3 regions of the Priestia filamentosa genome follow, and region 2 is predicted to be linked to each of the others. Evidence: riboswitches for the same ligand, from Rfam matches in the RefSeq annotation. Region 2 holds a riboswitch; each other region holds the start of a gene.
What was found. A riboswitch is a leader RNA that binds a small molecule or an ion and turns the genes downstream of it on or off. The one in region 2 is predicted to bind thiamine pyrophosphate.
Positions count from the first base shown of each region.

Region 1: another riboswitch for thiamine pyrophosphate. It lies ahead of B9N79_RS24880 (3-oxoacyl-ACP reductase); the one in region 2 lies ahead of thiC (phosphomethylpyrimidine synthase ThiC).
Region 3: another riboswitch for thiamine pyrophosphate. It lies ahead of B9N79_RS17545 (YkoF family thiamine/hydroxymethylpyrimidine-binding protein); the one in region 2 lies ahead of thiC (phosphomethylpyrimidine synthase ThiC).

Region 1 covers NZ_FXAJ01000016.1:13,283-23,934, reverse strand. Annotated here, with positions in the region: gene B9N79_RS24920 (AraC family transcriptional regulator) at 1-276, shown strand, start outside; gene B9N79_RS24915 (Gfo/Idh/MocA family protein) at 442-1,644, shown strand; gene B9N79_RS24910 (LacI family DNA-binding transcriptional regulator) at 1,825-2,814, shown strand; gene rbsK (ribokinase) at 2,807-3,685, shown strand; gene rbsD (D-ribose pyranase) at 3,682-4,077, shown strand; gene B9N79_RS24895 (sugar ABC transporter ATP-binding protein) at 4,093-5,574, shown strand; gene rbsC (ribose ABC transporter permease RbsC) at 5,576-6,532, shown strand; gene rbsB (ribose ABC transporter substrate-binding protein RbsB) at 6,569-7,462, shown strand; TPP riboswitch at 7,552-7,650, shown strand; gene B9N79_RS24880 (3-oxoacyl-ACP reductase) at 7,761-8,522, shown strand; gene B9N79_RS24875 (cupin domain-containing protein) at 8,607-9,149, shown strand; gene B9N79_RS24870 (MFS transporter) at 9,690-10,652, shown strand, end outside.
Region 2 covers NZ_FXAJ01000008.1:79,362-90,013, reverse strand. Annotated here, with positions in the region: gene pgmB (beta-phosphoglucomutase) at 1-65, opposite strand, end outside; gene cudC (choline uptake/conversion transcriptional regulator CudC) at 102-665, opposite strand; gene betB (betaine-aldehyde dehydrogenase) at 1,067-2,524, shown strand; gene B9N79_RS21775 (choline dehydrogenase) at 2,555-3,763, shown strand; gene thiC (phosphomethylpyrimidine synthase ThiC) at 3,812-5,581, opposite strand; TPP riboswitch at 5,726-5,838, opposite strand; gene B9N79_RS21765 (fructosamine kinase family protein) at 5,911-6,780, opposite strand; gene B9N79_RS21760 (NAD(P)H-hydrate dehydratase) at 6,833-8,377, opposite strand; gene B9N79_RS21755 (class I SAM-dependent rRNA methyltransferase) at 9,210-10,403, opposite strand; gene gntK (gluconokinase) at 10,549-10,652, opposite strand, start outside.
Region 3 covers NZ_FXAJ01000004.1:276,022-286,673, forward strand. Annotated here, with positions in the region: gene B9N79_RS17525 (amino acid permease) at 1-1,170, shown strand, start outside; gene B9N79_RS17530 (energy-coupling factor transporter transmembrane component T family protein) at 1,216-1,983, opposite strand; gene B9N79_RS17535 (ABC transporter ATP-binding protein) at 1,973-3,646, opposite strand; gene B9N79_RS17540 (ECF transporter S component) at 3,621-4,229, opposite strand; gene B9N79_RS17545 (YkoF family thiamine/hydroxymethylpyrimidine-binding protein) at 4,226-4,837, opposite strand; TPP riboswitch at 4,935-5,038, opposite strand; gene B9N79_RS17550 (DUF418 domain-containing protein) at 5,106-6,323, opposite strand; gene B9N79_RS17555 (response regulator transcription factor) at 6,504-7,220, shown strand; gene B9N79_RS17560 (sensor histidine kinase) at 7,217-8,971, shown strand; gene B9N79_RS17565 (DUF5823 family protein) at 8,981-9,523, shown strand; gene B9N79_RS17570 (hypothetical protein) at 9,537-9,872, opposite strand; gene B9N79_RS17575 (AbrB family transcriptional regulator) at 10,245-10,652, opposite strand, start outside.

The DNA.
Region 1 (10,652 bases), on a different contig from region 2:
GACCAACCTCTTTCACTAAATGATGTAGCATGCTTCTTTCATATTTCTCCACGCCACTTGTCGCGCTTATTTAGTGAGACAGTAGGGATTCCCTACACTTACTATGTACGACATGAAAGGATTAGAGAAGCAACAAAGAAAATTCGCTCAACAAGTCACTCTATACAATCTATTGCAGATGAGTGTGGGTTTACTTCCGTCCATTATTTTTGCCGCGTATTTTTACAAGAGACAAGCATCACTCCTGCTGAATATAGAAGGAGAAATCAAGTCTAGGTACTGAGCTATGTTAGAAGAGCAAGTCTAAAAAATGACCTTAAAAGACAAAAAATCGACTTCATAATCTAAAGAAAAATATCAGATTATTCTTATAATTATAGTTGCATATAAACAGTTTTGCTTATTTCACTCAATAATTCAACAATGAGAGGAGTTTTTAATATGATAAATGGTGAAAGAAAGATTTCAAGACCTTTACGCTGGGGAATGGTAGGTGGAGGAAGACTTGGACAAGTTGGATATAAACATCGTATTGGGGCTTTGCGTGACAACACAGCTTTTATATTAAAGGCAGGAGCTTTTGATATTGATCCTGAACGTGGAAAAGATTTTGGGATAAATATTGGAGTTGAAGATTCCCGCTGTTATCCAAACTACCAAGCTATGTTTGCTGAGGAAGCTAAGCTGGAAGATGGTGTAGAAGTTGTATCAATTGCTACACCAAACGGAACTCATTATGAGATTACAAAAGCAGCGTTAGAAGCTGGCCTTCATGTTATTTGTGAGAAGCCGTTATTCTTTACATCAGAAGAAGGAGAAGAAATTAAACGTCTTGCTGAACAAAAAGGAAAGATTGTTGGTGTGACTTATGGATTCTCTGGAAATCAAATGCTACTTCAAATGCGCGCTATGATTGAACAAGGAAAAATCGGTGATATTCGAATTGTAGATCTTCAGTATACACACGGTTTTAGTTCAACAGAAGATGCAGATAAATTTAGCGATGCTCAAAAGTGGAGAGTAGATCCTAAAATAGCAGGACCAACATTTGTATTAGGTGACTTATCAACACACACTTATTATATGTCTCAGCTTATTATGCCACATATGAAAGTTAAAAAATTGCTTTGTGACCGACAAAGCTTTATTCATAGCAGAGCACCACTAGAGGACAACGCATTTGTCTCCATGCACTACGAAAACGGAGCTGTTGGCCGACTTTGGACTTCTTCAGTTAATGCAGGCTGCATGGATGGACATCGAATTCGAATTGTCGGTTCAAAAGCAAGCCTAGAATGGTGGGACAGCAAGCCTGGTGAACTACGCTACGAAGTACAGGGAGAGCCTGTTCAAACTTTAATTCGTGCGATGCCATACCTTGATGAGCAGTGTAATGCTGACGAACGATTGGGGGCTCTTCATACAGAAGGTTTATCAGAGTCATGGGCAAATATATATTTGAAATTTGCAATGGCAATTGATGCGAAAAATCATGATGATGAAGAAACACTAAGAAGCTTAGTTTATCCTGATATCGATGCTGGAATTGACGGAATTCGCTGGCTTGAAAATTGTGTACGCTCAGCAGAAAACGGATCTGTATGGGTAGACTTTGCTGACCGTCCACTATTAGATGTAAATTAAGTGTAGGAAAAGTATAATTTAGCTGTCTGGGGAAAGGGTTCTCCAAGGTTGCCTGAACCTTGGAGAACCCTTTTTCTATTATCTTGCTCGCAAACACATAAATTTTATTCTTGTATAATCAATAAGTTCGTGGTATTCTATTTGTGTAAACGGTTACATAAACTTAGAGGAGGGGAGCAAATGGCAACAATTCGAGATGTAGCGAAAGTAGCAGGTGTATCAGTTGCTACCGTATCTCGTGTTCTAAATGAAAATGGATATGTCCATGAAGATACAAGAAAACGAGTGGAAACTGCCATGGAAGAGCTCAATTATAGCCCCAATGAAGTAGCCCGCTCCCTTTATAAAAAGAAGTCAAAGCTGATTGGCTTATTGCTGCCAGACATTACAAACCCATTCTTCCCACAACTAGCACGAGGGGTAGAAGATGAAATACAAAAAGAAGGGTTTCGCTTATTGTTTGGAAATAGCGATGAACAGCCTGAAAAAGAACTCGATTATATTCATACATTTGTTCAAAATAACGTAGTTGGTATTATTTCAGCTACAAATGATAGAAGTGATACAAATTATAAAGATTTATCAATTCCAGTTGTGTTTCTAGATCAAACGTCGAAAGACTATCCATCAGTTTATGGAGATGGAAGAGAAGGCGGTAGAACAGCAGCCAAGGAAATGGTAAAACGAGGGAGCAAACGAATAACTATACTAAAAGGCCCAGCTCATATCCAGCCTGCTCAAGATCGATTTCAAGGAGCGCTAGAATACTTGAGTGAATCAAATGTTGATTTTTATGTGATGGGAACAACATCCTTTGCTTTTGAAGAAGCTAAAAAATGGGCAAAAGAATTGTTTGAAACATACCCAGATACAGACGGAGTCCTCGCAAGTAATGATATTGTGGCAACAGCAGTTTTACATGAAGCCCTTCGTCTTGGGAAGTCTATTCCGAAAGAGGTTCAAATCATTGGGTTTGATGATATTCCGCAGAGCAGCCTGCTTTTTCCGTCTCTATCAACAATGAGACAACCTGCTTATGAAATGGGCAAAGAAGCTGCTTGTCTCTTAATCAAGTTAATGAGGAAAGAATATGTTGAGCAAAATCATGTTGAAATGCCTGTGACATTTATTGAACGAGAAACGACAAGAGAGGTTGAGGTAAATGAGTGAAATTGTAGTTATTGGAAGTTCATCAATGGACTTAGTTGTAACATCTGCAATACGGCCAGGGGCTGGAGAGACCGTTCTTGGAGAATCATTTAAAACAGTACCAGGGGGAAAAGGGGCAAACCAAGCGGTTGCAGCTGCTCGATTAGGAGCAAACGTAAAGATGATTGGCTGTGTAGGAGATGATCACTACGGAAAAGAAATCCTAGTTAACTTTAAAGAAAATCATGTTAATGTAACCAATGTGAAACCGGTTACAGGTGTGGGAAGCGGAACGGCTCATATTGTATTAGCAGAAGGTGATAATAGCATTGTTTTTGTCAAGGGAGCTAATGATTATATTACACCTGAATATGTGAAGAGTGTGATTGATGACATTAAGAAAGCTAAAATTGTTCTCATTCAACAAGAAATTCCAGAAGAAACAGTAGAATATGTGAGTGACATTTGTGAGGAGTATAATATCCCACTTCTCCTTAATCCAGCGCCAGCTCGCCCGCTTTCTCAAGACGTGATTAACCGCGCCACATATATTACGCCAAATGAACATGAAGCAGCAGTGTTATTTAACAATTTAAGTATAGAAGAAGCATTAAAAAAATATCCAAACAAATTATTTATTACAGAAGGAAAGCAAGGGGCTCGTTACTATGACGGAGAGAAAGAAATCCTTGTTTCATCCTATACTGTAGACGCTGTTGATACGACAGGGGCAGGAGATACATTCAATGCAGCACTAGCTGTAGCCTTAGTAGAAGGAAAAAACATTGAAGAAAGTTTACAATTTGCTAATCGTGCTGCATCCTTATCTGTTACAAAGTTTGGAGCACAAGGTGGTATGCCAACGCGAGAAGAAGTGGAGGGAGCGCTATGAAACGAAAAGGAATATTAAATAGCCATATCTCAAAAGTGCTCGCAGATCTAGGACATACAGACCTCATCGCTATTGCCGATGCAGGTCTTCCCATTCCAGATCATGTACCTCGTATTGATCTAGCTCTTACATTAGGTGTGCCAAGCTACAGAGATGTGGTGAATGCGGTTACGGATGATATGGTCGTTGAAAAAGTGACAATTGCAAGTGAGATGAGTACTCAAAACCAGGATGTTATGCAGTATATGCAAGAGAGGTTCACTAACACGGATATTCAAGAAGTTTCTCATGAAGAGTTCAAACATTTAACAAACAACGTCAAAGCCGTTATTCGAACAGGTGAAGTTACTCCATATGCTAACTGTATTTTACAAGCAGGTGTAATCTTCTAGAAAGAGGTGAGCGTTATGCATATTAAAATGAATGGAATTCATAAAGCATTTGGAACAAACCAAGTGTTGTCAGGAGTAGATTTCGAATTGAAAGAAGGTGAAGTTCACGCTTTGATGGGTGAGAACGGAGCTGGAAAATCGACAATGATGAACATCTTAACGGGTCTTCATAAACGTGATCAAGGAACCATTTTCATTGATGGAAAAGAGACATATTTTAAGAGTCCAAAAGAAGCAGAGCAGTATGGTATTGCGTTTATTCATCAAGAGTTAAATGTTTGGCCAGATATGACTGTACTCGATAACTTATTTATTGGAAAAGAGCTGAAAACACCGCTTGGGTTTTTAAAGATGAAAGAAATGAAATCGCTATCAAAAAAGCAGTTTGAAAAACTTTCGGTTACAATTCCACTGGAGCAAGAAGCAGGGCTTTGTTCAGTTGGTCAGCAGCAAATGATTGAAATTGCTAAAGCACTAATGACAAATGCAAAAGTCATTATCATGGATGAGCCAACTGCTGCATTAACAGAACGTGAGATTCAGAAACTTTTTGAAGTAATCAATGCTCTTAGAAAAGAGGGAGTTTCCATTGTCTATATTTCGCACCGGATGGAAGAGATTTTCACCATTTGTGATCGCATTACAGTAATGCGAGATGGTAAAACCGTTGATACGAAGGCAATTAGGGAAACGAACTTTGATGAGGTTGTCCAGAAGATGGTTGGACGCGAATTAACTGATCGTTTTCCAGAACGAGCACCAACGCTTGGTGAAAAGGTGTTAGAAGTTCGCAATGCTACGAGAAATGGAGCTTTTCAAAAGGTAAGTTTTTCTGTGAAAGCAGGCGAAATCGTTGGAGTATCAGGGTTGATGGGAGCAGGCCGAACCGAGATTATGCGAGCCTTGTTTGGATTAGATAAATTAGACGATGGCGAGATATTAGTGAATGGTCAGAAAGTATCGATTAAAAACCCATATGAAGCCGTCAAACTAGGAATTGGATTTATTACTGAAGACCGTAAAACAGAAGGGCTTATTTTAGATTTTTCGATTCGGGATAACATGGCGTTGCCGAACTTAAAAAGCTTTTCTAAAAAAGGGCTCATTGATGATAAGACAGAGAGTGAATTTGTCGACCTATTAATTAAGCGCTTACAAATCAAAACAGAATCAGGAAAAACAAGTGCGAAAAACCTTTCTGGTGGAAACCAGCAAAAAGTAGTTATTGCTAAATGGGTTGGTATCGGTCCAAAAGTGTTAATTTTAGATGAGCCAACGCGAGGAGTCGACGTTGGCGCGAAACGTGAAATTTACCAGTTAATGAATGAACTAACAGACAGAGGTGTTGCCATTATTATGGTCTCATCTGAGCTTCCTGAAGTACTTGGCATGAGCGATCGTATCCTCGTTGTTCATGAAGGTAGAATTACAGGAGAATTAATGAAGGAAGAAGCAACACAAGAAAAAATCATGACATTTGCAACAGGAGGGAATTAACATGAAAACAGCTATAAACAAAGTAAATCATGTTGATAATTTACTGCAAAAGCTTGGACCATTACTCGGATTTATTATTTTAGTTGCTATCGTGTCAATTTTAAATCCAAGCTTTTTAGAACCACTGAATCTATTAAATTTACTGCGTCAAGTTGCGATTAATGCGCTTATTGCCTTTGGAATGACATTTGTTATTTTAACGGGTGGGATTGATTTGTCAGTAGGATCAATTTTGGCTCTATCTAGTGCGCTAATTGCTGGAATGATTGTATCAGGTATTGACCCGATTTTAGCTATTTTAATTGGATGTATCTTAGGTGCAGTCATGGGGGCGATTAATGGTCTTCTTATTACAAAAGGAAAAATGGCGCCATTTATCGCAACGCTTGCAACAATGACAATTTTCCGTGGTTTAACGCTTGTCTATACAGATGGAAACCCAATTACAGGTCTTGGCGAAAACTATGCCTTTCAACTATTTGGACGTGGTTATTTCTTAGGTATTCCAGTTCCTGCAATTACAATGATTATTTCATTTGCAGTGCTGTGGGTGATTTTACACAAAACATCATTTGGCCGTAAAACATATGCCATTGGTGGAAATGAAAAAGCAGCTCTTATTTCAGGCATTAAAGTACCACGAGTAAAAGTGATGATTTATGCGCTAGCAGGACTTTTATCGGCACTAGCGGGAGCGATTTTAACATCTCGTTTAAACTCAGCGCAGCCAACAGCAGGAACTTCTTATGAGTTAGATGCGATTGCGGCTGTTGTATTAGGTGGAACAAGTTTATCTGGTGGACGTGGTTTAATTGTTGGAACATTGATTGGTGCTTTAATTATTGGAACGTTAAATAATGGTTTGAACTTATTAGGTGTATCATCATTCTTCCAAATGGTTGTAAAAGGTGTTGTTATCTTGATTGCGGTGTTAATTGATCGTAAAAAATCAGCATAGGAGGGGTTCTCATTGAAAAAGGTCTTACTTGTACTCATGTCGTTTTCACTTCTTATTCTAGCGGCTTGTTCATTAGAGCCTCCAGAATGGGCAAAACCAAAGAAAAAAGGAAATTTAGAAGATATTAAAATTGGCTTATCGGTTTCTACGTTAAATAACCCGTTCTTTGTTTCATTAAAAAATGGAGTTGTAAAAGAAGCGAAAAAGCAAGGAATGGACGTTGTGATTGTTGACGCACAGAACGATTCAGCTAAGCAAGTTAACGATGTTGAAGATTTACTACAACAAGGTGTTGATGTTTTACTAATTAACCCAACAGATTCAGCAGCTATTTCAACAGCCGTTCAATCAGCTAATAATATTGGCATTCCTGTTGTTACATTAGATCGTTCAGCAGATAAAGGAAAGGTCGAAACGTTAGTTGCTTCTGACAATGTAAAGGGTGGCGAAATGGCAGCTGATTACATTGTTGAAAAGTTAGGTGAAGGAGCTAAAGTAGCTGAACTTGAAGGAACTCCAGGAGCATCTGCAACACGTGAACGAGGCAAAGGATTTCACAATATAGCAGATCAAAAACTTGACGTTGCGGCAAAACAGTCTGCGGATTTTGATCGTACAAAAGGTTTGAATGTAATGGAGAACTTACTGCAAGGAAACTCAGATATTAAAGCAGTATTCGCTCATAATGATGAAATGGCATTAGGAGCTATCCAAGCAATTAACAGCTCAGGGCGAGATGTTCTTGTTGTTGGATTTGACGGAAATGAAGATGCCGTTAATGCTGTAAAAGAAGGGAAATTAGCAGCAACTGTAGCACAGCAACCAGAATTAATTGGTGAGCTAGCTGTTAAAGCTGCAAGTGATGTTCTAAAAGGCAAGAAAGTTGAAAAGAATATTGCAGCACCGTTAAAGTTAATGACGAAGAAATAATGAAAAAGCATCATGCGCCCTTTAGGGGAGTATGATGCTTTTAAAATTGTACAAACGTTAGAAGTTAAAATATAATAATATTGACAATAAATATTTTACAGGGGAACTCATACGAGTTGAGAAGGTAAAAACCTGACCCTTTGAACCTGAGAGTTAATACTCGCGTAGGGAGTAAAAGTATACAGTTTGTACATGAAGAATGTTCAGCCCTTTTACTTTTGCCGAGTGAAAGGGCTTTTTTGTATTCACTCTCTCTTTCAAGTTTATTGTAAATATAGGATTGAAAGGAATTTATTCGATGAAAAACTTTAAAGGAATTGCATTAGTAACAGGAGCAAGTAGAGGATTAGGATCTGAAATTGCAAGAACGTTCGTAGAAAATGGATACGGCGTTATTGTGAATTATTATCAGAACAAAGAAAGGGCCGAAATGTTAGTAGATGAGTTAGGGAAAGAAAATGCAATCGCACTTTATGCTGATATTACAAATAAACGTGATGTTGAAGAGTTAGTGAACCAAACGATTCAGCATTATGGATGTATTAATATCATTATTAATAATGCTCTGGTAAATTTTAGATTTGATCCAAATGCACAGGAACCTGTCCATGAGTTAAGCTGGGGGAAATATGTAGAACAGTTTGAAGGGTCTGTTCATGGAGCATTGAATACTATTCAAGCAGCTTTACCATATTTGAAAGAAACAGATAATGCGAGAGTCGTAAATATTGGTACAAATTTATTTCAGAGTCCTATTGTTCCTTATCATCAATATACAACAGGAAAAGCAGCTCTAGTTGGATTTACGAGAAACATGGCAAAAGAGCTTGGACAATATGGTATTACGGTCAATATGGTATCAGGTGGTCTTTTACAAACAACAGATGCTAGTGCCCTTACAACAGAGGAAGTGTTCAACATTGTCGCAAGTAATTCTGCTTTAAATCGTGTCACTACCCCAAAAGACGTAGCTGAAACAGTGGTATTTTTAGGGTCTGACAGAGCTAAAGGAATTACAGGACAAAATATTGTAGTTGATAGTGGTTTAACAATGAACTAAAGATGCATTTCATAAAGGGAACGGAATATACTATTAAAATGGCGTATAGGATATTTTATAAACATATGAAAGGAATGAAGAGAAATGTATTATTCTCCTTATATGTATTCCTATCCTTATTACGTACAGTATCCAGTATTTCAGGCAGCGTATAGGTTTAATCCATATGAAGTTTATTCCCATTGGTACACCAGAGAAAAAATTGAGTTAAAAGATTACGGAAGACAGCCGTTTGTGGTGAATATTAAGGAAGCCACTAAGCAAAATAAAACGTTCCGTACAGCCTTATGGACAGGACGTCATCTGCAAGTTACATTGATGAGTATTAAACAAGGAGAAGACATTGGGCTTGAAACTCATCCGAAAACAGATCAATTTTTAAGAGTTGAAGAGGGTCAAGGACTTGTTCAGATGGGAAAAACAAAAAACAACTTATCTTTTCGAGAAAGAGTTTCTGATGATGACGCCATTATGGTACCTGCGGGGACATGGCATAATGTTACAAATACGGGGGATAGGCCATTGAAGATTTACGCTATTTATGCGCCTCCTGAACATCCGTTTGGTACGGTGCATCGCACGAAAAGAGAGGCAGAGGCTGCTGAACGAAAAAATGAATTAGTGTAATTTGCATCTATAAATATATATTTATAGGAAAGATAGAGAGAAATATGGAAGAAGGCTGTTTCTTTATTAGAGAAACAGCCTTTTTTTATATGGAGTTTAAAATTAACAGACTTTTTTAAAAAATATAGACAACAAAAATGATTACCTGTATACTTGTATTGTAAGTTAGTTGTAATACAAGCATACAGGTTGGTGTTCTTATAAAATATTTGATATAGGAATTGCAGAATAAAATGTAGCTGAAATTGCAGTAGGACTTGTAACAAGTAAAATTTATTTTGTAAGCACTTACAAAATGTTTAATTTACATCGAATAACAGAGCAGATTAGAAAGGAAGTTTATTATCAGCATTACAGTCGATAATAGCATCGAAACAACAAAAGAAATGCTGTAGTAATACAAACACAACTAAATAATAAAGGAAGGGGAGAAGAGAATGCTTAGTTTAATTGAAAGCGCTTAATTGGGGATAGTTGATGCCAGAGGGATAAGGTAGCAAGGTTAAAAAAGGCCAAAAAAGCCCAAAAGGGGGATTTATCTTGAATCAGGTTGATTTAGAACGTTCTACCACAAGGAAAGTAACACTTCGACTAATTCCATTTCTATTCCTATGTTTTATTATTGCAATATTAGATAGAGTAAATATTGGGTTTGCTGCACTACAAATGAACGAAGATCTTGGGTTTTCCAATGCTGTCTTTGGTTTAGGAGCAGGAATTTTCTTTATTGGCTATTTTCTATTAGAAGTTCCAGGAAGCGCTATGATGACAAAGATTGGGGCAAGAAAATGGATTAGCCGCATTATGGTAACATGGGCGATTATTGCTGTTTTCATGGCATTTGTCCAAACTCCTACGCAGTTTTATATTGCTCGTTTTCTTTTAGGGGTGGCGGAAGCTAGTTTCTATCCTTGTATGGTTTATTATTTGAGCGGTTTCTTCCAAACAAAACATCATGCCAAGGCTATTGCAGGATTTATGCTTGCTATTCCAGGAGCAAATGCTATAGGTTCGCCTCTCTCTACGTTTCTATTAGGAATTGACTGGTTTGGTTTAGCAGGGTGGCAATGGCTATTTATTTTAGAGGCTATTCCAGCATTAATTTTAGGTATTATTTGTTACTTTTATCTCGATGACAGGCTTGAAGACGTAAACTGGTTAAATCATGGGGAAAAGGAATGGCTAATGAGTGTGATTGCAAAAGAAAGACAGGAAAAGGAAGAAGTGAAGCATTATACTTTTGCCCAAGCTTTAAAAGATCGGGATGTATTGATCTTATCAATTGGATACTTCTGTTGGATGGTCGGCTATTACGGCATTAATATGTTTCTCCCTACCATTTCTCAAGGTCTAGCAGAAGCAACATCCCTAAGTACACAAGGTATGGGGTGGGTACTAGGGTTGATGTATACTATTGCAATGTTCGTAATGATTATGGTTGGTAATCACTCTGATAAAAAGAATGAAAGACGTTGGCATGTGGCGGTTTGTTTAACGACTAGT
Region 2 (10,652 bases):
TAAAGGGGTACAGTATCCACAATAACGCCATCAAAGTCAAAAATAACAGCCTGTATTTTCTTCATCTTTCTCCCCTCCCCTATTCTTCATTTTTAAATATATTATTTTTCTTCTTTCGGAATAAACTCATAAATTTTTCCGCTCCTGATGCTTTCCACAAGCCTATGCAGCCAGGCATAATAAGGTTTTGAATCCTCAAGTTGATGATATAAATCCCTTGCTTCTGCCTGAAGATCTTCTTCAAGCTCCTTCATAATTAAGACATTTTTAATTTCCTCTTGAGCTTGTTCAATAGCTTCTAAATTTAGTTTTACTTCCCTCTCCCATTTATGAGTAAAGAAATTAGCAAAAAAGTGAAAGAAATCTTTTTCAGCAACATACGTATGCTTTCTACTTCCCTTTATGAATGTTTTCTTCACAATATCAAGCTCTTGTAGTCTTCTTACTCCTGTACTCATACTCGGCTTGCTCATCCCGAGCTTTTCTCGCATCTCATCAAGCGTCATATCGTTCTCAAAATACATTGTTCCAAACAAATTTCCAACACTTCCAGTTACCCCATACAAGTCCATTGTTTCAGCAATTGACTCTGTTACAAGACCCTTCGCATGTTCAATGGAAGCTCTTGCTTTTTCAGTCATCTTCCCTGCATCACCTTGTTCCATTGTGTCTCCTCCTCTATATAATCGATTTAGAATTTATATTTAGAGTTTTCAAGTCAGCCCTATATTAGCCGGTGCACTTCTATGGTTATAGACATTTATCAATTAGTTTACTTCCCTCTGTTAAAAAAGAAAACTCTTTATCATTATAAGTTCATTTATAAAAAGTGAAAATAATATCAATTACGTTAAATTTTTTCTTAATAAATTTATATTGATAATTTATCCAAAACAGACTTCCATTCCAGATTAAATCTTTATTTATAGGGGTTATTGAGTTGAATAGTTCTTCTTTGACAAGAAATGATTGCCATGTTACGTTGTTAAATATAAACTTTGTTAAAAATATTCTTAACAAACTTTACAATTCGTAAGGAGGAGTGAAGAGATTGGAAACAAAGAAAATGTTTATCAATGGTCAATGGATTGAGGCCAAAAGTGGGGAAACAAGAGAAATTATTAATCCGTTCAATCAAGAAATGATTGCTAAAGTTTCAGAAGGCAATGAGGAAGACACAAAAGAGGCGATAAAAGCAGCAAGAACTGCTTTTGACGAAGGTGAATGGTCTTTTATACCTGCCAATGAACGCGGTTTGATTGTTCAGAAGATTGCATCTCTTATTCGTCGTGATCATGAAGAACTAGCACAACTTGAAACATTGGATACAGGAAAAACTCTTGAGGAAAGTCGAGCAGATATGGAAGATATCGCGAATGTATTTTCTTACTACGGAGGGCTTGCGGACAAAAATGGTGGTGAAGTCATCTCCTCCCCTCTTCCACATTCACAAAGTAGAGTAGTTCGTGAACCTGTTGGGGTTTGTGGCCAAATTACACCATGGAATTATCCTTTACTCCAAGCATCTTGGAAACTTGCGCCTGCTCTCGCTGCAGGAAACACACTTATTATGAAACCTAGCGAAATCACTCCACTCACAACAATTAAAGTATTTGAATCTATGGAAGAAGCAGGAGTACCTAAAGGTGTAGTAAATCTTGTGCTTGGAAAAGGAAATACGGTTGGTGCTGAACTTTCTTCAAGTACAGAAGTAGATCTTCTTTCTTTTACAGGTGGAATTGAAACTGGCAAAGAAATTATGCGATCAGCAAGCTCTAACGTAAAGAACATTGCTTTAGAGCTTGGCGGAAAAAATCCAAATATCGTTTTTGCTGATGCGGATTTTGATACAGCCGTTGATCAAGCTTTAAACGCAGTCTTCTTTCATGGAGGGCAAGTATGTTCAGCAGGTGCTCGCCTGCTTGTTGAAGAAAGCCTCCATGATAAATTTGTTGAAGCACTAATTGAAAAAGCTAAACGCATTAAGCTCGGAAATGGATTTGATGAAGGAACACAAAGCGGTCCTCTTATCTCAGCTGAGCATCGTGAAAAAGTTGAAAGCTATGTGAAGATTGGTAAAGAAGAAGGAGCTACACTAGCGCTAGGAGGAGAACGTCCAAAAGCTGAAGAGCTACAAAATGGTTTCTTCTACTCTCCTACTATTTTTACAAACTGCACATCGAAGATGCGCATTGTGCAAGAGGAAGTCTTTGGTCCTGTTCTTACGGTAGAGAAATTCAGTTCAAAAGAAGAGGTAGTGAAATTAGCAAATGATACAATCTACGGACTTGCAGGTGCTGTTTGGTCTAATGACATTACAAAAGCTGAGTATGTAGCAAACCGCCTTCGCGTGGGTACTGTTTGGATTAATGACTTTCACCCATACTTCGCTCAAGCTCCTTGGGGTGGCTACAAACAATCCGGAATCGGTCGTGAGCTCGGTCATACTGGATTAGAAGAATATACAGAACTTAAGCATATTTATCGAAATACAAAACCAGAGCCTGTTGGCTGGTTCAAATAATTTTTCACTATTCTAAGGAGGTTTTTTAGTATGACACTAAATATGAAAATTGAACATATGACAAAATTTCACCAGTTTGAGATCCCTACAGCAATCAAACACGGTATTGGAGCAATTAACCACCTAGGTGAAGAAGTAAAAAAATTAGGCGTATCAAAGGCTCTTTTAGTAACAGACCCTGGTATCTACAATGCAGGTGTTGTTGATCCTGTAATCAAGAACTTAAAAGAAGAAGAAATTGAAGTTGTTTTATTTAACAAAGTAGAACCAAATCCACCCGTTCGACTTGTTGCAGAAGGTTCTTCTCTTTATAAAAAAGAAGAATGTGACGGCCTTGTAGCAGTTGGTGGTGGAAGCTCTATGGATACAGCAAAGGCAATTGGAGTAGAGGCAACACATCAAGGCTCTGTATTAGATTACGAAGCTGCTGAAGGTAAAAAACCACTTGAAAATCGCATCCCACCATTAACAACAATTCCAACAACAGCTGGAACAGGGTCTGAAGTAACGCAGTGGGCTGTTATTACAGATGAAGAGCGTGAATTTAAATTTAATACTGGTGGGCCGCTTATTGCTGCTCACCTTACAATTATTGATCCAAAACTTCATGTATCAATGCCTCCACGTGTTACAGCAATGACAGGTGTTGATGCGTTAGCACACGCCATTGAATGTTATACAATGAAATTTGCTCAACCAATTACAGACGCTGTTGCACTAATGGCAATGGAGTATGCTGCACATTACATCCGTCGTGCTTATGCAGATGGGGAAGACCTTGAAGCAAGATATGGAATGGCCCAAGCAGCTATGCTTGCTGGTCTTTCGTATGGCAGTGAATCAGCAGGAGCAGCTCATGCAATGAGCCAAACATTAGGCGGAATTATTCCAGTTGCTCATGGAGAATGCGTAGCAGCTATGATGGGCCCAGTGATGGAGTTCAACTGGAAAGGAAACCCTGCTAAATTTGCACGTATTGCTAAAGCATTTGGAATTGATACAAGTAACATGACAACAGAAGAGGCAGCAAAAGCTTCCGTAAACTGGATGTATGAACTTGTTGAAGATCTAAGTATTCCTTCTCTTAAAGATCAGGGAGTTTCAAAAGATATGATTGAACGTCTTTCAAAAGAAGCAATGAAAGACCCTCAAACAGTAGGAAACCCTCATGATCTTACCCAAGAGAAATATGAATGGATCTATAACCGCTGTTTTAACCTAACGCCAAAAACAGTTTAAAAATCATAAAAAAGGACCGGTCTCAATTATGGTGAGACCGGTTCTTTTTTATGAATAAAGATGTGAACCTTCCTTTTTAAATGTTTCAGATTTCTCTTTCATGCCTTCTTCTCTAATTTCTTCTATACTCTTGTCTTTTAATTTCGCCATTGAGCGAATATCGTGAGAAATTCTCATGGAGCAAAACTTCGGGCCACACATTGAACAAAAGTGTGCTGTTTTTGCACCTTCTGCTGGTAGAGTTTCATCATGAAATTCCCTTGCACGTTCAGGATCAAGTGAAAGATTAAATTGATCATCCCATCGAAATTCAAAGCGTGCTTTAGAAAGAGCATCATCTCTGTCTTGAGCTCCTTTATGACCTTTAGCAAGATCTGCCGCATGTGCTGCAATTTTGTAAGAGATAACTCCTTCTCTTACATCATCTTTGTTGGGCAACCCAAGGTGTTCCTTTGGGGTAACATAACAAAGCATAGCAGTACCAAACCAACCGATCATTGCTGCTCCAATAGCAGATGTAATATGGTCATAGCCTGGTGCAATATCAGTTGTTAATGGTCCTAATGTATAAAAAGGAGCTTCATGACAAATATCCATTTGTTTATCAACATTCTCTTTTATTTTATGCATTGGTACGTGTCCAGGCCCTTCAATCATTACTTGAACATCATGCTTCCATGCAATTTTTGTAAGCTCCCCTAGCGTCTCTAGCTCGGCAAACTGTGCTTCATCATTCGCATCCTTAATGGAGCCTGGACGAAGGCCATCACCAAGCGAAACAGCAATATCATAACGTTTTAAAGTTTCACAAATCTCTTCGAAATGCGTATAGAGAAAATTCTCTTCATGATAAGCAAGACACCACTGAGCTAAAATAGATCCCCCTCTTGATACAATCCCTGTTGTTCGATTAACCGTGAGTGGGATATAACGTAGTAAAACACCAGCATGAATTGTAAAGTAGTCAACACCCTGTTCTGCTTGTTCGATAAGTGTATCGCGATAGATTTCCCACGTTAAATTTTCTGCAATCCCTTGTACTTTCTCAAGTGCTTGATAAATTGGAACAGTACCAACTGGAACTGGTGAATTTCTTATAATCCACTCCCGCGTTGTGTGAATGTCTTTCCCTGTAGAAAGATCCATAATCGTATCTGCGCCCCATTTTGTTGCCCACGTCATCTTCTCTACCTCTTCTTCTATAGAAGAACTAACAGCAGAGTTGCCGATGTTCGCATTAATCTTCGTATAAAAGTTCCGGCCAATAATCATTGGTTCACTTTCAGGATGATTAATATTCGATGGGATAATTGCTCTTCCTTCCGCAACTTCTTTTCGTACAAACTCTGCCTCTACTCCCTCTCGAATTGCAATAAACTCCATTTCCCGGGTAATAATCCCTTTTTTGGCATAGTGCATTTGTGTAACATTCTTTCCTTTACACGCTCTGAACGGGTGCTTGATTACATTCGGATAACAGGCAATATTTTGTTTTTGATTTTCACTTCGGTATCCGTTATCCTCTGGTTTGATCTCTCGTTTTTCATATTTTTCTACATCTCCTCTGTCCATAATCCATGCCTCTCGAACACGAGGTAACCCTTTCGTAATATCCACTTCACAATCTTCATCACTATAAATTCCGCTTGTATCATAAACACGAATTGGTTCATTTTTTTCATGTTTGCTATCTGTTTTTGTATCACTTTGTTTAATCTCTCTCATTGGTACTTGAATACTATGATGTTCACCTTCTACATACACTTTCTTACTGTTTGGAAATGTTGATTGCAATGGAATGTTTACTTTTTTCGACATATAAATCTTCCTCCTTAGTATTGTTGTTAGGCTACACCTTTGGAGGAGATGAAATAGCAGAAGTTTTTTCTTAAAATAAAAATTGGGTTCTCTAATATAGAGAACCCAATTGGATATGTAGAAAAAAACGCAATTCACTTTCTTACGTTATCTCTCCTACTTCCCTCCGCTGGTATAACCCAGATCAGGTTCGAAGAGTCAGAAAGATTTTGTCTTTCCTCTCAGCCCACAAAATTAGGGCTCCCCTAGTAGTAAAATATTGAATATTCAGTTTACATTTCGAACTATAGCATATCTAGTAAATGATGTAAACTACTCTTTTTTCTTTTTCACCCTACATAATAGCGCCAAACTCGGTCTACAGACCTTCCGTAAGCTTCTCCAAAAAGATTTAGATGAACAAGTAAATAAAAAAGTTGATAGAGTGTTTTTCTTTCCTCATACTCTGGAGAAAGTGGCCGAACTTCTTGATAAGCTTGATAAAATGCTGAAGAAAATCCACCAAAAAGTTCAGTAAAAGAAAGTTCAAATTCAGAATGACCATAAAATACTGAGGGATCAATCAAATAAGGATCTCCTGTTTTACCAACAATCCAATTTCCTCCCCAAAGATCTCCATGAAGTAAAGAAGCCTCACAAGAATGAGGAAGCCATTTCTCCATTTTCTCAAGAAGTTCATAAAGCCCTGCTTCTCGTTCCTGATAAAGGTACCCCTTTTTCTTTGCAAGTTCTATTTGAGGAAGAAGACGATTTTTCGTGTAATATTCTGCCCATTTATCATAGTATTGATTTGGCTGTTCAATCATCCCAATGTACGAAGGATGATGAAAACCAAACTTATCTTTACTTACACTATGCATAAGTGCAAGCTGTCTGCCAAGAAGCTCTTCTGTTTTTCCATTTTTCTCTCCTTGGATCCATTCTAAAATAAGCCATCCTTCTCCGCTTTCTGTTGATTCATGAAAGTCATACACATTTGGGACCTGAATAACACCTGTTTCTTTGATTTTCGTTAGGCCCTGAACTTCTTGTTGAAAAAAACCAGGAGGTGTAGAATTATTATACTTAATAAAATATTCTTCTTTCTCTGTTTTCACATAAGAGGCCTGATTGATATCACCACCGGAAACAGGCCTGATTAATTGAATTGGTGAAGTGTCCCCTCTATTATAAATAGCTTGTTTAATGAACTTTTCCAATCCTTCTAACTCCCCTTTCCTCTTAAAACCTTAAAAGAAAATGGTTCACATTTCAGTATCCAGTAGAATACTCCTTTTCTCTATATAATTCATGAAGCAGTGGAGAAATTCCTTCAATAATGTCTGTAGCTAGTACATCTAATGGGGAATGTGTAGATGCTACTAGTTGATCTGCTATGGCACCATGAATAAATACAGCATTGCTCAGCGCCTTTTGTACATTCTCATACTGAAGAACAGATCCTAAAATCATTCCTGTTAACACATCTCCACTACCACCTTTTGCAAGAGCAGGATTTCCCGAGGAATTTACAAATTGCTCTCCTGAGGGAGTCGTAACAATGGTAAAAGGTCCTTTTAAAACAAGATATATGCCATATGTTTGAGCAAACTCGCGCGACTTTTCAAATCGGTCACTCTCCACTTCCTTAATAGACAAATCAAGAAGTGAGGCCATTTCACCTGGATGAGGAGTTAAAATTGTTGGAAAACGCCTTTCCTTCACTTTCTGTAAATGAGGTTTCACATGGAACAATGCATCTGCATCAAGCACAAGTGTAACCTGCTGTTTCAATATTTCCTCAACGATCTTCTCTGTCTCCTTGTACCTTCCAATTCCTGGACCAATTCCAATAGCGTCCAGTTGCAAAGAGCTGTAATCTTTCACTTCAGAAAGCATGCCTTGGTGGCTTTGATGAAGATTGTACATTGCTTCAGGAAGATGAGAGCCAATAATTGATTTAATATTCTCGATAATACCAATTGTGAGAAGCCCTACCCCACTTCGGGAGGCAGCCTTTGAAGAAAGAACAGCAGCTCCAGGCATATTTTCAGATCCTGCTATCATAAGAGCTCGCCCATATGTTCCTTTATGCGAAGAGATGTCCCGATGCGGAAGAGATGAAAGCACTTCATTTTTACTCCACCTTCTTTTCACATATGAATTCTGTTCTATAACAGAAGAAGGAATACCAATATCAACAGTTTTAATTCCCCCATAAAAGTTTGCACTAGGAAACAAAAATACCCCTTGCTTGGCACCTTGAATAACAAATGTAGTATGAGCTTTAATCGCTACATCTACTTCCCCTTTATCTGCATTGAGTCCACTTGGAATATCCACGGCATATATGATTTTGTTTATCTCATTCATTTCTTCAATGATGTTTCGATACGGACCTCTCACCTTTCCTTTTGTCCCAATCCCTAAAAGAGCATCTACAATAACCGTACTTTTCTTTAGAGAAATTTGAAACGCTTCTTCATTTTCTTCATAGATTTTATACGAATGCCCACAGTTCTCATAAATTTTTAACGCTCGTTGGGCATCTTCTGCAACACTTCCGCCTTTATGACTCATCCAAAGCTCAATAGAAAAGCCTCTTTCCTTTAAAATGCGTGCAATAACAACTCCATCTCCCCCATTATTCCCCTTTCCAGCAATGACGATAATCTTATCATTTTTTTTGATTCGACTTTCAATCTCTCGAGCTACTGCTTGTCCTGCATTCTCCATTAACATACCGTTATTTAATCCAATCTTCTCCATTGTTTCTTGATCAATGTTATACATTTCATTTTCCGAAAAAATTCTCACCCTATATTCCTCCTTACCTTCTTCTTTCTTTTTATTTTCCCATTCTAAAAAAATCAATACCTAAAAAAGAGGAATAGCTTTACATCAAATGTTCCACGGATTTTAATAGGTACTATTACCTACTATTATTTAATTTATAATTTTAACGTTATGGGAAATAATTCGACATTTCGACAAATAAGTTATTTTTTATATTATTTTAGAAAAATAATAGTGTTTTCTGGTATTTTTTTATAATAATTTCTATATAAATACAGACTGATAAATAAATTGGTACAGAAATAAAAGCAGTTCAGATCTATATTTTCTGAAAATAATTTTTTCTACCCAGAAAGAAGATCAAGAAAGGATTGAAAATAATAAGAGACGATGGAAAAGGTGGATAAGAGATATGAAGAAGCTAGCAGATCAAGAAACTAGTGGATAAGAGGTTGAAGATATTGATTATAGAGATAGGATTTTCAAAAAGTAAGGGAATAACCTAAGATGAGGTACCACTATAAATACTGTTTTCTATCTGTTTTAGCCAGAAGGGAAACAAAAGATACGTAGGTAGGGAGTTCATAGTATTAATATGCAGCACTAAACTAAGAATGGGAGTAAAAAAGAGAATGAAGCCATGTCGTTAGGAAGAAAAAAGGCGGATATTGTAGAAGAACAGCTTTTTTTGCTGTAAAAAGAAGATGAATATACGGGGAATGAGGAAGCGATCCATTCTAGGGAAGCAGAAGATCGAAAAAAGAAGCTTTTAACTACCAAAAATTGTGGATAACCTTTCTTCTCTAAGTTATCCACAATTTTAAGAAACAGAAAAAAGCCTAAAACAGAGTGTTTAGGCTTTTTGAATGAAGACAACTTTTAAATAATTTCCTTCTTTAAAATGAGGATTCGTTTTAAAATCTTTTGGTAACTTATATTCTTCGAGAATTTTATAGCGTTCTCCTTTAGCTTTGAAAGCTCCATCGATAAAGGTTTTAAACTTTTTCATATCAAAGCCACTATAGTTTGTAGAAGCAACAATTACCCCATTGTCGTTTGTTAGATCAATTGTGTCTTCTAAGAGCTTTTGATAATCTTTTGCGACACTAAATCTAAACTTTTTAGAGCGGGCAAAGCTTGGAGGATCTAATATAACTAAGTCATACGTGAACTCTTTTCGTTTTGCGTATTTAAAGTAGTGAAAAACGTCTTCTACGATAATATCCTCGTCTTCATAATCAAGTTGATTGACGCTAAACTGCTCAATCGTTTTACTTAAACTTCGATTAGCAACATCCACGCTTGTTGTTTTAGAAGCACCACCAACTGCGGCACTAACAGAAAAGGCACCTGTATAGGAAAACAAGTTAAGGACCGTTTTATGTTTAGCATAATAATCTTTAATACGTTCCCGAACGTTGCGCTGATCTAAGAAAATTCCGACCATAGCTCCGTCGTTGAGATATGTTGCAAAATTTACATCATTTTCTTTGATAATTAACGGAAATTGAGCACGCTCTCCATCTACAAAGTCATCATCTTCAATATATTGGCCTTGCTGATCAAAACGCTTCTTCTCATATAATCCTTTATATTGAACAACCTTTTTTAAAGCACTTAAGATTAAATCCTTGAAAGCATAAATTCCTTCACTGTACCAATTAATAACATAGTATCCTTCAAAATATTCAATTGTTAAACCTCCAATACCGTCTCCTTCACCATTGAACACTCGAAAAGCAGTTGTGGATAGGTTTTGAAAGAATGAAGAACGATAAGCAAGGGCTTGAGAGAGCTTGTTGATAAAAAAAGATTCATCAATCTTCTCGCGTTCGTTTGTTGTAAGAACCCAACCATACCCTTTATTTTGTTTTCCATAGTATCCTGTCCCTAAGAATTCGCCACTTTCTGTTACTAACCGAAGTAGCTGACCTTCTTTTTTAAGCACATGTGGATTCACAATGGCCTCTTTTTTTAATAGAGGAAAACCACTTTTAATTTTTCCTGCATCTTTACGTTTAATTTGCAGGGAAATCATTTCACTCATTTTTTCATCTCATTTCTTCTATCATTAAAATTACACTTGTTCATTATCGTAGCACTTTTTCTTTTAAAGTGAAACAACACATACGTTTCATGTGAAACAGCTAAAAAAGCCGATACTTTGAAAGTATCGGCTTTTTTTCTATTTTTTAAGACTGTTTTTCTTGAAAAGCAGCGATGTTTGCATACTCTTCTTTAAAAAGGCGCGCAAGGCGAATGTAAATAGAGGAAAGCTCTTGGTATGTTTGAGCAT
Region 3 (10,652 bases), on a different contig from region 2:
CCTGCAACGGGATTTGCGATTGGCTGGCTATACTGGTTAGGTTGGGGTGTAACGGTTGCCCTAGAGTTTTTATCATCAGGTCAGCTTATGCAACGATGGTTTCCAGATTCGCCAATTTGGATGTGGTGTTTAATCTTTACTATAGTTGTCTTTTTACTAAATGCTTTATCAGCAAAGGCATTTGGGGAATCTGAATTTGTCTTTTCGAGTATTAAGATATTAGCTATTTTATTATTTATTATTGTCGGCGGAGCCGCAATGTTTGGGCTTGTAGACATGAAAGGTGGAGAAAGCGCGCCGTTTTTCTCTCACTTTGTTAGCGACGGTCTTTTTCCAAATGGCGTAACGGCTCTTCTTATTACGATGATTAGCGTAAACTTTTCGTTCCAAGGAACAGAGCTTATCGGGATTGCGGCAGGAGAGAGTGAAAATCCTGAAAAAACAATTCCAAAATCTATTCGACAAACGGTATGGAGAACGCTTTTCTTCTTTGTTCTTTCTGTAGTTATCGTAGCAGGGGTATTACCAAGAGAGCAGGCGGGCGTTGTTGAAAGTCCGTTCGTGGCTGTGTTAGATAAAGTTGGAGTACCGTATGCAGCAGATATTATGAACTTTGTAATTTTAATTGCACTTTTATCTGTTGCAAACTCAGGTCTTTATGCAGCAACTCGTATTCTTTATTCGCTTTCTAAAGAAGGAATGGCAAGCCCTTCAATTGCTAAAGTAAATAAAAAAGGGATTCCAATGAATGCGTTGCTGATTACACTTGCTGTAGCACTCTTATCGCTTCTTTCAAGCGTTTTTGCAGCAGAAACCGTATTTGTTTGGCTTCTGTCACTTGCAGGATTAGGAGCGCAAATTGGTTGGATTGCCATTACCTGGTCACATCTAGCATTTAGAAAGAAATATGTGCAACAAGGCGGAAAAGTAGAAGATTTAAAGTTCAAAACTCCGCTTTATCCATTTTTACCTGCAGTGGCTTTAATTGCAAATCTTATCGTTATGGCAAGCATGGCGTTTGATGGAGAACAACGATTAGCTCTTTATTGGGGAGGCGGCTTTTTCATTGCTTGTTATATTTACTACTTTATTCGAGTAAAAGGCAAGCGAGAAGGAAAAGAGTTTAAACAAGAAGTAGAGCTAAAAGAAGGAAAACGAATGATGATGTAACACAAAAGGAGCGAGTTCTCGTATGAGAAATCGCTCCTTTTTGTGTTAAAACGTAAATTGAAAAAGCTTAGGAGCATAATAGCAAATGGCCATCACGAGGAAAGTGGAGAGAAGGAAAATGGCATCCTTCTTTTTGATAGACGTTGTTTTATAAAAAACGCGTCCTTTCGCTCCTGTAAATCCTTTTGACTCCATAGCAAGTGCTGTTCGTTCTGCTTTACGAATAGCACTTGCTAAAAGAGGAATAATATAACGCTTCAACTGATGAATTCGGTCTTTAAGCGTTGTTGCTCGTTTAATTCCGCGAATACGATGAGCATTTTGAATGGTTTGAAACTCATCCTTCATCTGGGGTAAAAAGCGATAACCTGCTAGTATACCGTAAGCAAATTTAGGTGGCAGCTTACATTGCTGCATAAGACTTAACATCAGCTCTGTTTTATCTGTAGTAAAAATAAATAACAATGAGAGAGAGGCAAAACCAAGCACTCTTAAAGCAAGGCTAAGTCCATTTTGAAGCGTTGTCTCTGTAACCGTAATAAACCAAACATGAGCGATAACTTTGCTTCCTGTTTTAAATTCTTCATCCCCAAAAACAATAGAAGTCCAAAAGTAGCCAAAAGCCACAAGCAGAAAAGGAAGCAGAACAAGGAGCCATTTTTTGAAAGAAACCTTGCCAAATGCAAATGTGGCTAAGACGGTGATGATAAAGAATAATAAAGGCGTCCACACTGTCAAAAAGAGCGATAAGAAAATAACAGACAGTAAAACAACAAGTCCTTTTATGGCAGGATTAATCTCTTCAAGTTGCAAGGAGGTCACCTTCTTTCTCTAGCGCACATTGAACTTTTATTTCGAGCGGGAGGTCAAGATTGGCTTTTTCAAGCAAAGCTTGTTCTTCCCAAAGGAATTCTGTCGGTCCATTAAAAAGCAACTTTCCTTCATGTAAAACGAGAACTCGATCAGCTTTTTCGTGAACAAGCTCCATATCATGAGTAATTAAAAGTACTGTTGTCCCGTCCTTGACACGTTGATCTAAAAGGGTTAGTAGCTCTTTTGTTGTTTGTGCATCTTGTCCAAACGTTGGTTCATCTAAAATTAAAAAGGATTGTTCATCGACAAGCATTGTTGCTACACTTAAGCGTCGCTTTTGACCTTGACTTAGTGAAAAGGGATTTTGATCTCTAACATGCAAAAGCTGGAATACCTCTAGCACATGTTTCGTTTTCTCTGTTACCTCTTCTTCTAATAAACCTTGTAGACGAAGGCCAAATGCTACTTCTTCAAAAACACTATCTGTTACGAACTGATGCTCTGGGTTTTGAAACACATAGCCTGTTTTTTGACGAAGTGTTTTTTCATCCCATTCTTTTAAATTTTTATTTTCTAATAAAATTTGGCCTGAAGAAGGTTTTTTTAAACGAGAAAGCAAGGTGGAGAGCGTAGACTTTCCAGCACCATTTGTTCCAATAAGAGCTACGATTTCGCCTCGGCCAATTTTAAAAGAAAGATTGGTAAGAAGTGAAGGGCCTTTCTTTTGATAAGAAAAAGAAACATCTTGAACATCAATAAGCGTTTCTTTTTCTCTTTTCTTTTTCTTTCTATTGAAAAAGGGAGGAGAAGACTGAAGTCCTTTTAGAAACTCTTCCATTGAAAGAGGGAGAGCTCCTTTTTTGTACCAGCCTTTTTCAATTCCTGTATAGGCAAGGGAACTAATATGCGGAATCCATGTCCCATGTTCAATCAAAAGTTCATAATGATGTTTAAAACAGTCTTCTAACGAAGTATCAAGGATCATTTCTCCGTCTTTATTAAAAACTAAACAGCGCTTTATGAGATGAACCCAATCATCTAATTTATGTTCAATAACTAAAAGCGTAAATTTATATTCCTCCTGTAGCGTTGAGACGAGTGAAACAAGTTCTTTCGTTGAAGCAGGATCAAGATTTGCAGTTGGTTCATCTAGAATAAGAATGTCTGGTTGAAGAGCGAGCACACAAGCAAGTGCTAGCTTTTGTTTTTGACCTCCAGATAGAATTGAAATAGAGCTTTGTTTATAAGGAAGAAGTCCAACAAGGGAGAGCATTTCATCAATTCGCTCTTCCATGTTTTCTTTTGGATAGTTAATATTTTCAAGCCCAAAAGCAACTTCATCTTCGAGCGTTAACATACAAAACTGATTATCTGGATTTTGAAATACTACCCCTACATATTGGCAGGCTTCTCCAGTTTCAAAGGAAGAAAGGTCTCTTCCGAAAATTTGTACTTCTCCATTCAAACTACCGTCAACAGCCTCTGGATACAATCCATTAAGGCAAAGCGTGAGGGTACTTTTGCCTGCACCACTTGGTCCTAATACAAAAATACTGTCACCTTTAGAGGCTGAAAAGGAAATATTCTTCAGCTTTTTTTCTTCATCTTCTTCAAATGAAAAACTTAAATTTTTAACATTAAGAGGCAGTCGATTTTCGATCATTTTTTGTTCCCACCCGTTTTTTATGTTCTTTTCCAAGCGCAAACCCATTTAAAACACCTGTGTTTGCCAATTGATCACTTAGCCATTTACCAAGTAAACCAGCGAGAAGAGCTCCGCTGACAAGTCGGACAGTAAGCATTGTACTAACATAAGAAGGGTCAAGAGCATTGTAGCCGGACAAGAAATAGCCCATAATAAAGCTTGTTACAGAGGCACCCATACCAGCTAGCATAAGAATCGGCAGCGAGTATCGTTTCCAACCAGTAGCTGCGAATACAAGCTCAGGACCTATCCCTTGGACAACTCCTGTTAAAAGAAGACGAGGACCTGAGGCGTTTCCAATCAGCAGTTCAACAGCAGCAGCAATTGTTTCTGAAATGAGGGCTGCTCCTGGTTTTCTAATGATATAGGCTGTAATAATTGAAACGATAAACCATATTCCGAAAATAAATTCATATACTAAGAGTCCGAACATTCCAAATAAAATGTTTCCAAGCTGTGTGAAAAGAAGGTACACAACAGCAAACACAACAGCTAATGCCGACATTACGACAATTTCTTTTAGTTTCCAGCTCTTTGTCATTTTCCATCACCAGGCTTTCTTTTTGTTGAAGGGCTGTTTGCTGATAAGTTGACGGTCATTACAACGTGACTTGCTTCTTTGTGAGAAGAAAGAAAAGCATCCTTAATTGTCCTGAAAATAGTGTGCGTATCGCCATCAAGATGTGTTGCATAGTGAACACCAGCAACAAATACTCCCTCGTCTTTTGCTGTGTTAACGCCATCCACAATCACGTCCATATAGTGAGGAATCCCCATTGGATAAAGAGCGAACTGCATAGCTGTTTCAATCGAAATATCCTTGCTTTTCTCCTCGTTTAAGAGCACATCATCTTCGGATAAGTAAACATCACCTTCAGAATCTCCAGGACATCCAACAGAGAAGGAACCATTCAATACAACGTGAGTTCCTGTTTTAGCTGCATGAAGATAAATAGCTTTTACAACGTCGAAAACATGTTCATTCCTTCCGCGTACACATGTGCTCACATTATCCGTTTTAATCCATACTTTTGATGTATCAACCTCTCTTAGCGCCGTTTTAATCACTTCAATAAAGTTATCGCACATTGGATAAAGAGAGAAGCGACATCCATAGATCCTACTTGTTCCACAAAGCTGTTCATTCATTTCTACTTCCTCCTAAAAGTTTATGAACACAAAAAAACTGCATCTTAAGGAAGATGCAGTAAAATAGACAAAAATGTAGAGTCAATCAACATAAAAGTCGTATATTGCTACACTTCCCCACGCTAGTATTATCTAGATCGGGTTATAAGGGATCGGAACAAAAATTCACATCTCAGCTAATTAGCACCCCTAGTGCGTTGTACTATACAGTTTTTTCGCTTATACACATCATAAAAGAAAGATACTTTTTTGTAAATAGAAAGATAGATTACAGACCAGCGGAAATTTGCGTAGGCCGCTTTTTTTTCTTTCTTTTAATGCTAGGAATCTTCAAATATGTCCAAAGTCTCCAAATCCATTCTAAAGGTCCAATAATGAAGAATTGGAGCCACAGTTTGCTAAGGAAAAGCTGAATCGTAAAGAAAACAAGGGTAAATACGATACCGCTTGTAACCCCTACTTTACTGAATAATCCAAATCCATATCCATAAAAAAGGAAGGTAAAGAAGATGGATTGAGAAAGATAGTTTGTTAGAGAAAGTTTTCCAGCTCGAGCTAACGCATTAGATAGCTTTTTCCATCGATTACTATAGGTTAAAAGAGCAATGCTTGAAATATAAAAAATGGCGACAAGAGGAGCTCCTAATGAAGCACTAAGACCTTCTAAACTTTCATTTTGCAAAAATTGTGGGACGATTTTTAATGGAAATCCAATGAGAAGAGAAATCCACCACATTTTCTTATAAAGAGAAACATAGCGATCTGGCTCATGCAGCCACCTCTTAGCAGCAACATATGCTCCTAAAAAGAACATAGGAAGAGAAGCAAGAACACCAAAGATACCAAAAGCAATCATCTCTCCATCGCTTGTATCTTCAAAAGGCATACTATTGTTTCTAAAATGAACAACTTCACTATAAGAGCCTGTTGCATATACTTCTTTTTCTTGTGCAAGGTAGGAAGGACTTGCTTCTAGAGTATCTTCACTTCCTTCCTCGGCAGGAATAAATGAAAAGGCGCTCATCAAACCGATAATTACAAGAGCAATTGTAAGCCATACTTTTGGTTTGCACCAGAGAAACAAAAATAAACAAAAGCCGCATAAAGCGTAAGATGTTAAAATATCACCTTCCCAAATATAAGTTCCATGTAAAAGTCCAAATGCGAGAAGAAGAAGGAGGCGGCGTAAGTAAACGGTCCAAAAACGTCGCTGTTTTTCTCGACTTCGATCTCTTAAAATCATAACACCAAATCCAAATAGAAAAGAAAAAAGGGTTACAAAGCTTCCGGTACCGAAAATATTAATGAAGGAGGCTGAAATCTTTTCCAATCCTTGAGCTGTTTCAATATATTCATATTCACCAAATAGTCCATATTGAAAAATGAGCATATTAACAAGCAAAATTCCAAAGAGAGCAAAGCCTCTCATTGTATCAACAGAAGAAATTCGTTCAGCACCTCTGAGAGGGGAAAGAGCATTTTTCATATATTTAATCTCCTTTATATAAGTTCTAACTCCACTATATCGTATGAACATTACCAGCCTTCAACTACTAGCTTAACAATACCTTAATTATGGTTAAATAGTCATAAAAAGTAATTCTCAATTTTTTAGGATAATGCTACGATTGGATTATTAGGAATAATGTTCCAAGGAGTGTTAGTGATGAACAATGAAAAAATATTACTTGTTGATGATGAGAAGGCTTTAACAGAAATGCTTGGTGTTGTACTAAAGAAAGAAGGCTTTTCAAATATTAAAATAGCTCATAACGTAAAGGACGCGTTTTCATATTGTAAGCAAGAACAGTTTGATTTAATTGTGTTAGATATTATGCTTCCAGATGGCTCTGGATTTGACTTGTGTCCGCAAATTAGGCAGCTTACAAATGCCCCTATTTTATTTTTAACGGCACGTCAGTCAGATCTTGATAAATTAACAGGATTTGCGATTGGAGGAGATGACTATATTACAAAGCCATTTAATCCGCTTGAAGTTGTGGCCCGCATTAAAGCACAGCTAAGACGTCGTGGATTAAATGAAGCAGAAGTCACACGTGAGCAAGAACAGTTTTCATTTGGAAACGTGATGATCTGTGAACGAGCAGGAGAGCTTACAGTGAAAGGACAAAAAATAGAGTGTCCTGCTCAAGTTTTTCAGCTTCTTCTCTTTTTTTGTAAGCATCCAAATCAAGTGTTTAGCAAAGCACAAATTTATGAGAAAGTATGGAACGAACGGATTATTGAAGGTGATGAAAATACGGTAATGGTTCATATTCGTCGCATTCGGGAACGAATTGAAGAAAATCCAAGTAAGCCAAAACATCTAGTAACGGTAAGAGGACTCGGGTATAAGCTTATGACGGAAGGAACTTTGTCATGAAATTAAAAGGAAGGTTTATTTTTCATTATGGATGGCAATCGTTACTTTCTATGATACTCGTTCTTCTTGTCACTTTTGGTGCTTTTATGTTTCTTGGATTTGGTATGGGAGAGTATGAAATGAAACGAGACTTTGCTAGAGGTGGCCTTGAATACATGGGAGATTTTATGGAGGAAGGAGAAGTAGAAGTAAAATTCAGCCAAAAATATTTAGATGCTATTAAAGAACATGGAGGCTGGCTCCAAGTATTAGATAATAAAGGGCATGTAAAAGCCTCTTTTTATACTCCTAGTGATGTTCCAACACGCTACAATCCAGCAGAACTTGCAGATAAATGGGAAAGAAGAACTGAGTCAAACTATCAACTTTTTCTTTATCGAGGAAGCAGTGAGAAGTATACGCTTCTTTACGGTGAAAAACCAAAAGCTGAGCAGTGGATTGAAAAAGCTAAACAGGATGGGGAAGTTAAAGAAGGAGAATTGATACTTCCAGAACAGTTGAAAAAAGAGTTAAGAAAAAATGATGCTTCTCTTCAAGTGTTTAGTAAAGATGGGGGAGAAGAATTCTCTTTTAATAAAACTAAATATAGTAAAGATCAATATACTTTAGAAGATTTAACATCTAATGCCACATATGACGCAAGATATGAAACAGACATTTCTTCTCGCTATGATAAAGAGACAGGAAGAACATGGGTCGTAAATGTCCCGCATGATACTCAGATTCAATTTCCGTATAGCAATGCTCAATCGTTTGAAGAATACGCCATACACATCTTTATTTTTGTAGCCGTTATTATTTTAATGATGTGGATCCTCTTTGCTCTTTGGTATTCAAGGCGTCTTACAAAACCAACGCTACATATGGTGGAATGGCTTCATAATTTAGCCTACGGTAAGTATGAAGAACCGTTAACAAAGAGAAAAGAAAGCAAAGCTTTTAAGAAAAATGGAAAGTTAAAAAGGTCGTATCGCCTTTTCCGGGAAGTCAACACATCCCTTGCTCATTTAACTGAAAAGCTTCGTTCCAACAAAGAAATGCGCCTTCGGATTGACGAGATGCGCGAAGAATGGATTACAGGGCTTTCTCACGATTTAAAAACTCCACTTGCTTCGATTAACGGATATGCACAGCTTCTTGTAGCAGATGAGCAGTATAATTGGAGTAAGGAAGAGGCTCAAAAGTTTGCTCGGACAATTTTACAAAAAGGAGCGTATATGTCTGAGCTTATTAATGATTTAAATTTAACGTACAGACTTCAAAATGATCAAATTTCACTTGACTATGAACAGGTGGAATTGAATGAATTTGTAAGGCGCTGTGTCATTTCGTTTATTAATGATCCAAGTCATGGCCAGCACCTTCATTTTGAAAGTTATCAAGAATCTATTTATGTTTCTATTGATCAAGCGTTATTTCAGCGCGTGTTAGAAAACATTATTGCAAATGCCATTAAGCATAATGAGAAAGGTACAAATGTGTGGGTGTCTATTTTGGCTACAAAAGAGGATGTTTTTATTAGCGTAAAAGACAATGGTTCAGGAATGAGCGAAGAGACAAAAATTAACCTGTTTCAACGCTATTACAGGGGAACAAACACAGAAGAGCGAAGCTATGGAACAGGTCTTGGGATGGCGATATCTAAACAAATTACACAATTACACGGCGCGGAAATTAATGTAGAAAGCGAAGTTGGGAAAGGAACGACAATTACAGTAAGTTTCACAAGTGTTCTTCATAACGCATCTTAATTTAAAGGAGTGGAAAGCGTACTTATTGAAGTATTAAAAGTAGGAGTGAATTTTTTAATCGAGCTTTTTTCTGGAGATCTTCCTTCTTTATATTATATATGGTTTGTTGTTCTGTTTTTACTCTATTTTTCTCTTGGACTAATTATAAATCGCTTTTCAACCTTGAAATATAAAGGGTGGGAGCTCATTGCTGGCTTTAATATTGGTATTGTTATACATATTTCATTAGCAAAGTTTCTTTCAATAATTGTAGAAGATGCCATAAAAAGCCCGAGTGCTATTTCTTATTATTTTCTTGGCTTAGTTATGCTGACAGGAAGCGTTATCGTTGAAACCTTATATCGTTGGATTAGAGTCAAAGCAAAAAGACCACTTGTTACCTTTTTAATTTTGCCATCCTTTATTATTCTTCTTTCAATCTTCTACTTTTCAATGAAGGATATAAGTGCTATTGCGACTGCTTCAACTTCCTTTATTGTTACGTTAAGTATTGTGACAACTGTCCTTATGATGGGCCTAATTATTTTATTAGAGAAAGGGGAATCGGCTTAAGCCGATTCCTCTTTTATTGAGCACGTTTAAATGTTTCTTCTAAATGCTTACCCCATTTTAATGTGTTACCTTCCAATTCATACTTAACAGTACGTACCCCAGCTTCTGTTGAAAGCTGAAGTTCTGTTGCACTGACAATTTGATATTTACCAACTTTAACGCCTGAGCGAAGGAGTTGTCCACTAGGTGTTAGTTCCATCATTGTTCCACTTTGAGTGTTTTCCCATTTTCCTTTTATATCTCCTGCTGCTAGTGTTTGATGTGACATTGTTTCGTATACAACAGGAGCAACCATTGTCCATGATAAAATAAACAGAGAGGCAGCAACTTTAACTACCATCTTTTTCACTTTTCTCACCTTCTATTCAAAGTATTAAAGGTAGTATGTGGAGAATATGACTTTTTTACTCATATTTTTATAAAAAAAGCAACTTTCTTTGTTTATCTAACGTTATAGAAAATGACATGAAGAAATTTATTTTCTATTATATAAGTGAGAAAGAGAGGAGAGGGAACAAGAAGAGAATAAATATGTTAGAAGTTCTTACATAAAGGTGGAGAGAAAAGAGAGTTTCTTTTATTATAAAAATAAGATTAGATTGTCTCCTGAAGATGTATCTTATCTCTCAGTATACATACTGAGGTTCCCTACACCCAAATCCCCATCTTTTGTTATTTTGGGAAAGCCCCACTTCTACTTGGAAAGAAGCGGGGTTCTTACTTATGTTCTTTGTTTATCTGTTCTTTGTTCTAAACGCTTGAAAAAAGCTTGCTTAAAGAGCCACCTCAGAAATGGGGGCATAAGAAATAAAATGAATAAGATGCGAAACAGTTGAAAACTTGTTACAACAGCTAGTGATGCTTTAACTTCTTCTGCTACAACGGCCATTTCAGCCATTCCTCCAGGCGCCACACTTAAGAAAGCAGTTGTTATAGGAATGTTAAAAAATAAAAAAAGAAGCATTCCGGAAAGAAAAGAAAACAAAATAAGTGAAAAAGCTGTGAGAATGGCAAAAAAACTAAAGCGAGCTTTATGTGTGAGTTTGTTTGGTTTTAAAATGAGTCCAAGATATGTACCCATTAAGAGCTGAGCTCCATCCGTAATAAGATCAGGGGGATGTGGAGCTGT